DNA from 3 places in the Paenarthrobacter sp. Y-19 genome. Region 2 is predicted to be linked to each of the others. Evidence: riboswitches for the same ligand, from Rfam matches in the RefSeq annotation. Region 2 holds a riboswitch; each other region holds the start of a gene.
What was found. Region 2 has a riboswitch for glycine ahead of gcvP (aminomethyl-transferring glycine dehydrogenase). Riboswitches for the same ligand answer to the same signal wherever they lie in the genome.

Region 1 (2,262 bases), 1.3 Mb from region 2:
CAGGAAATCAGAGGTGCGGACTACGGATTCGGGCAGTTCGAACCCGTAGGCGTCCCCCACCGGACCGGCACCAAAGGCGACGGCTACCGCGGAGAGGACTTCCGGCGTCGTGGTTTCATCAACCGAAACCCCCACGGTGTCGGCGTCGATGATCCGCAGGTTGATGCCGCGGGCTTCGGCGGCGGCGATGACCTTGTCCGCCTTGCCGGGGACGCGGACCGTGAGGGTGTCGAAGAAGGAGTCGGCAACGAGCTCGCGACCAGCCTTCTGCAGCGCAGTGGCAAGGGTGCGGGCGTGGCCGTGGACGGTTTCGGCGATCGCCTTCAGGCCTTCAGGGCCGTGGTAGACGGCGTACATCGAAGCGACGATCGCGAGCAATGCCTGTGCCGTGCAGATGTTGGATGTGGCCTTTTCGCGGCGGATGTGCTGCTCGCGGGTCTGCAGCGCGAGGCGGTAGGCGGGGACGCCGGCGTTGTCCTTGGAGACGCCGACGATACGGCCCGGGAGCGTCCGCTCCATGCCTTCACGCACGGCCATGTAGGCCGCGTGCGGGCCGCCGAAGAACAGCGGAACACCGAAGCGCTGCGCAGTTCCGACGGCGACGTCGGCACCTTGTTCGCCCGGGGGCGTGATGAGGGTGAGCGCCAGCAAATCCGCGGCCACGGTGACCAGTGCGCCACGTTCCTTCGCATCGGAAATGACGGCGGAGTGGTCGAAAACCCGGCCCGAAGCACCGGGCTGCTGGAGGACGACGCCGTTGATGTCGCCGTCGGGCAGACCGGCGGAGAGGTCCGTGACCTCCACCTCGAAGCCCAGCGCCTCAGCGCGGCCCTTCACGATGGCGATGGTCTGCGGAAGGAGGTCGGCGTCCAGGACAGTCTTGCCATCCTTGGCCGTCTTGTTCTTGTTGGCCCGGCGCATCAGCAGCACGGCCTCGGCCACGGCGGTGGCTTCATCCAGCAGGGAAGCGTTCGCCACGGGAAGGCCGGTGAGATCCTGCACCATGGTCTGGAAGTTGAGGAGAGCTTCAAGGCGGCCCTGGGAAATTTCCGGCTGGTACGGCGTGTAGGCCGTGTACCACGCGGGAGCTTCCAGGATGTTGCGGCGGATGACCGGGGGCGTGACGGTGTCGTAGTAGCCCTGGCCGATCATCTGGACCGCGGTCTTGTTCTTGGATGCGAGCTTCCGCAGTTCGGCGAGGACCTGCACCTCGGTGAGGGCATCCTGCAGTTTCAGGGCCGTGTCCTGGCGGATGGAATCGGGGACGGCTACGTCCACCAGGCCGTCGACAGAGTCGTAGCCGATGGCCTTGAGCATGGTGTCAACGTCGGCCTGGCGCCGGGCGCCGATGTGCCGGTCCGCGAAAGCGGTGGGGGTTGATTGAACAGTCAAGAGGAACTCCATGATTCAGGCGCCCACTGAGCGCCACGATGATGTGGGTTCCTCCCCGCTCTGTATTGGACCTGAGAGATTCCGCAGGAATGGTTGCCTGCTTGCACCGTCGGTGAGCCCGGTTACCCGAACTGCTTTCCAGAGTTGCCTAACCGCGGCGGTACATGGGCCTGAGAGATTCCTGGGGAGGATTTGCTCCTACGGCGCCTGACTGGATGTACCGGCAGGACTCTCCCGCCGCAGATCAAAAGCGTTGCGTCACGCGAGTGACACGCTTCACACCATAGCGTGGGGTTTCGCAAAAGTGCAAGCAAGCGGCCCCTACCCGTGCATGGCCTCGTGGATCTGAAGGGCGAACCAGAGCTGGGCCACCGTGGAGGTTTCACCCATGTCCAGGCCCGTCAGCTCACCGATTTTCCGGATCCGGTAGATGATGGTTTGCCGGTGCGTGAACAGGGTTGCCGCCGTCTTTTGCCAGGACCGCTGCGAGTCCAAATACGTCCGCAACGTGACAATGAGATCACCTTCCTGGCTCTGCTCGTAGTCGAAAACCGGGCCCAGGAGCCGCCGGACCAACGCGGTCCCTTCCTCGAAACTGGTCAGGCCCAACCAGGACGGGCCCTGGGCATAACGGGCCACACCCAGCTTGTTGGCGCGGGCCGAACCAAGCGCCCAGAGGGATTCCTGCAACGCGCGTTGGATATTCGCAACGGCTGCCGGCGCACTTATCCCGATCGCGGCATCCACACCGGCGCAATGCACCAGGACGTCGTCGGGCACGTCGGCCGGGACCACCACATGGAACCTGTTGTTCCGCTTCAACGACGCCGACGCAACCCCGTGCCGCCACAGTTCGATGTGCACGTTGGC
Region 2 (2,262 bases):
GGAGACCAGGAGCGCAGCGAGCACCAGCGGGTAGGCGTCAACGATCCACAGGAGCTGTATGCCGCCCACGTCCAGGGAACGGGCGATTTCCGGCAGGGCAAAAGTGAGCGCGGTGTTATCGACGGCCACCAGCAGCACCGGGAACATCAGCAGTGCCAAGGCCGTCCAGTCGCGCCACGGTGCAGCCGGGCCCGTCAAGGGGGCGGCTGCACGGGGTGCTTGGGTTGAGGACGGCGAGAACATGCCTCTTACTGTACCGTCCAGACGGTATAGTTACAAATTCAACCCCCGCAATTCTTTAGGGAATGATGTACACATGCCACGAAAACCAGTTGCCCGGGACGCCGTCCTGGATGCCTACGAATCCCTCCTGATCGAGGTAGGGGAGCGGGCCGCTACCCTGGATGCCGTCGCCAAGAGGGCCGGTGTCTCCAAGGGCGGGCTCCTGTATCACTTCCCCAACAAGGAAGCCCTGATCAGCGCCTTGCTGGAACGCCTGGACGATTTGGCGCAGGAGGACATTGAGCAGATGAAGGCCGCGCCGGACGGTTCCGCCGCCTACTTCATCCGGTCCTCCCTCTGGGCCGACACCCCCATGGACAGGGCCTTCGTTGCCGCCACCAGGCTCGCTGAAGTAGCCCATGAGGAAACGCGGCGGCGCTTCGCAGGAATCCAGCAGCAGTGGCTTGATGTCCTGGCCGAAGACGTAGGACCGGAGATCGCCAAGGCCGTCAGCTACATGGGCGACGGCCTTTATTTCAACGCGATGTTCGAGGGCGGGCAGGGGGCCGGCAACGCCGGCCGGGAGGCCGACGTCGAAATCCTGCTGGGGGTCCTGGACCGCCTCCGGAAGTGACTGCTCATCCATTTGCCGCAGGGCCTTGCACGTAGGACAATTAAGCCTTGTGGCGTGCCCAGCGTGGCGCCCACAGACAACTGAACATGCCTTTGATCTGCGGCGGGAGAGTCCTGCAGGCACGTGATGCAGGCGCCGTAGGAGCAAACCCTCCCCAGGAATCTCTCAGGCCCACGCACCGCCGCGGCGAGGCAACTCTGGAAAGCAGCAGGCACTCCACGCCATTGACGTGGGATGCTGTGCTCACCGACGGTGCAAGCGATTCGTTGTGCGGACAACACGCGGAAACTCTCAGGTCCAATACAGAGCGGGGAGGAACCCGAGCCGCTGTGGCGTACCCAAACGCCGCCCAAGTATTGGAGTTCCTTCGTGACGGTTAGTTCTGCCTCCACCACCTTCGTCGATCGGCATATCGGCGCCCGCCGCCAGGCCGACATTGAGACCATGCTCAAGTCCGTTGGCTACGACTCTGTTGACTCGCTGGTCGACACTGCCGTTCCGAACGACATCCGCCAGGACGTCGCCCTCACCTTGCAGAACGCGCTGAGCGAAGTCGAGGTCCTGGCCGAGCTGCGCAAGCTCGCCTCCAAGAACAAGACCGCGGTCCAGATGATCGGCCAGGGCTACTACGACACCATCACGCCGCCGGTCATCCGCCGCAACATCCTTGAGTCCCCGGCCTGGTACACCGCTTACACCCCGTACCAGCCTGAAATTTCGCAGGGCCGCCTTGAAGCACTCCTGAATTTCCAGACCATGGTCCAGGACCTCGTTGGCCTGCCTATCGCCAACGCCTCGCTGCTTGACGAAGCAACCGCCGTGGCCGAGGCCGTCCTCATGATGCGCCGCGCCAACAAGAACAAGGCCGTGCAGGACGGCAAGACTGTGCTCGACGCAGACTGCCTCCCGCAGACCATCGCCATCGTCAAGGGCCGTGCTGAAGCCCTCGGCTTCGAGGTTGAGGTTGCCGATCTTTCAGCCGGCCTTCCGGAAGGTGCCATCAACGGCGTCGTCCTCCAGCAGCCCGGTGTTTCCGGCCACGTCTTCGACCACTCCGCCGTCATTGCCGAGGCCAAGGAACGCGGCGCACTGGTCACCGTTGCCGCCGACCTCCTTTCCCTGACGCTCATCACCCCTCCGGGTGAGCAGGGCGCTGACATCGCCGTGGGTTCCGCCCAGCGCCTGGGTGTCCCGCTCTTCTTCGGCGGCCCGCACGCGGCCTACATGGCCGTCCAGAAGGGTCTCGAGCGTTCCATGCCGGGCCGCCTGGTGGGCGTTTCCAAGGACGACGCCGGTGTCCCCGCCTACCGTCTGGCCCTGCAGACCCGCGAACAGCACATCCGCCGCGAGAAGGCCACGTCCAACATCTGCACCGCGCAGGCGCTGCTGGCCATCGTCGCTTCGAT
Region 3 (2,262 bases), 220 kb from region 2:
GCGCTTCCTGAAGGCAAGGTAGCTGGCCAGGATGATCGACCAAACGAACACGAAGCACACCGCGGACACTGTGGTCACCATGTCGAAGGCCTTGCCAACGTCCTGGCCGGCGTACATGAGCACGACGCCGGACAGCAGCAGGACGCAGGACAGGAACAGGGCGTTGCGGGGTACTTTGCGTCCGGAGAGGGCGCCAAACACCTTGGGCGCGTCGCCCTCCTGGGCGAGACCAAACACCATGCGGGACGTGGAATAGATGCCGGAGTTGGCAGAGGACATGGCCGATGTCAGCACCACGAGGTTGACGATGGTGGCCGCTGCGCCGAGGCCTGCCAGGGAAAACATCGCGATAAACGGGCTGTGGCCGGCGGCGAACTGCGTCCACGGTGTGACGGACATGAGGATGATGAGGGCACCGACGTAGAACAGGAGAACCCGGATGGGGATCGAGTTGATGGCCTTGGGGAGGTTCTTCTCCGGGTCCTTGGCTTCGGCAGCGGTGGTGCCCACCAGTTCGATGCCCACGAATGCGAACACGGCGATCTGGAAACCGGCCACGAAGCCCATGAACTCGTTCGGGAAGAAGCCGCCATGGCTCCACAGGTTGGAGAAACCGGCCGGACCGGCGTCGGACTCGAAGCCGCTGAAGATCATGAACAGGCCAACAATGATGAGCGCAGCGATGGCCACGATCTTGATGAGCGCGAACCAGAACTCCGTCTCACCGAAGGCCTTCACGGTGGCCAGGTTCAGGAGCAGGAGAATGCCGATGGTGATGAGTCCCGGAACCCACAAGGGCAGGGAAGGCCACAATTCCTTGGAATAGCCGGCGATGGCGATCACGTCGGCGATCCCGGTAATGACCCAGCAGAACCAGTAGGTCCAGCCGGTGAAGAACCCGGCCCAAGGGCCCAGGAGGTCCGCGGCGAAATCGCTGAAGGACTTGTAGTTCAGGTTGCTGAGGAGCAGTTCGCCCATGGCACGCATGACGAAGAACAGCATGAAGCCGATGATCATGTACACAAAAATGACGGATGGGCCGGCTGCGGAAATGGTCTTTCCCGAGCCCATGAAAAGGCCGGTGCCAATCGCTCCACCGATGGCTATGAGCTGGATGTGGCGGTTGCTGAGCTGGCGTTCGAGATGGGGTGAACCGGCACTCGCGGAAGGATGAATCGTCAAAGGAACTCCGTCGTTCAGGCGGCACAAGGTGCCGCATTGATTCGGGTTCCTCCCCGCTCTGTACGTGGACCTGAGAGTTTCCGCGGGCATGGGCCTGCTTGCACCTTCGGTGAGTCCGGTATGGCCGGACTGCTTTCCAGAGTTGCCTCGCCGCGGCGGTACATGGGCCTGAGAGATTCCTGGGGAGGGTTTGCTCCTACGGCGCCTGACGGGATGTACCGGCAGGACTCTCCCGCCGCAGATCAAAAGCGCGCACACCCTTGCGGGTGATGCAGCTCACACAGTAACGAAGGCTGGCAGGCAACGCAAGCCTGTGACGGCTAGAGGCCCAGGATGCTGCGGGCGATCTCGTCAGCGTCGCGCAAGGTCCGCTGGCCGCTGGCATAGGCCCGCCCGGAGCGGGGACGGGCTTCGGCGGCAATGGCATTGCCCCACTGCGACGCGGACAACTGCAAGCCCAGAACGTACATGTTTTCCGTGATGGATCCGTTGGCGGCAATGGGACGGTAAGGATGCGGCTCAACGTCCAGGCCGGTGGTTTGCATGGGCGTCCCCTCCACACTCATCATGATCTTGGTCCGCACCAGGCCGTCGGCCATGAGCTGTTCGAGCAGCGGAGAAATGTTGATGCCCACCCTGTTGGCGGGTGACATCGCTTCGATCAGGGTGCGTGCTTCAGCGGGCCCCTCGTGGACCCAGGGTGACGCCGCCCGGAACACTTTGGCGCCACGATCGACGCTGAACTTGGGGTCCGGTCCCACAAAACTCACGACGCCGGCACGCGCCAAGGCGGCCAGCTGCTCCGAACGCAGCGCAGGAGGTCCGCTGGCCAACCCTTCGACAAACGACTCGAACCAGCCGCGCAGCCCTGCCAGCCAGGACTCGTCGGTGATGCCGCCGTCGGCTACAACGGTCTTGAGGATGGCACGGCCGGTGTGGAGCGCGCCGATGGCCATCTTCACGGGGTCCGATTCGCCCAGCGCCGAACGCCGCGCGTCGTCGTCCAGGTACGCGGTGATCGCAGCATCCAGGTCACGCCGTGACGCGAACGTCCGGCCTGCCAACGGCGCCGCGAGCCCG

Region 1: another riboswitch for glycine. It lies ahead of gcvP (aminomethyl-transferring glycine dehydrogenase); the one in region 2 lies ahead of gcvP (aminomethyl-transferring glycine dehydrogenase).
Region 3: another riboswitch for glycine. It lies ahead of cycA (D-serine/D-alanine/glycine transporter); the one in region 2 lies ahead of gcvP (aminomethyl-transferring glycine dehydrogenase).

What each region holds. Positions count from the first base shown of each region.
Region 1 covers NZ_CP119414.1:3,933,876-3,936,137, forward strand. The annotation lists gene gcvP (aminomethyl-transferring glycine dehydrogenase) at 1-1,392, opposite strand, end outside; glycine riboswitch at 1,541-1,639, opposite strand; gene PYR64_RS18465 (PucR family transcriptional regulator) at 1,714-2,262, opposite strand, start outside.
Region 2 covers NZ_CP119414.1:616,470-618,731, forward strand. The annotation lists gene PYR64_RS02945 (MFS transporter) at 1-243, opposite strand, end outside; gene PYR64_RS02950 (TetR/AcrR family transcriptional regulator) at 317-856, shown strand; glycine riboswitch at 950-1,047, shown strand; gene gcvP (aminomethyl-transferring glycine dehydrogenase) at 1,226-2,262, shown strand, end outside.
Region 3 covers NZ_CP119414.1:399,411-401,672, reverse strand. The annotation lists gene cycA (D-serine/D-alanine/glycine transporter) at 1-1,182, opposite strand, end outside; glycine riboswitch at 1,329-1,427, opposite strand; gene PYR64_RS01965 (FAD/NAD(P)-binding protein) at 1,503-2,262, opposite strand, start outside.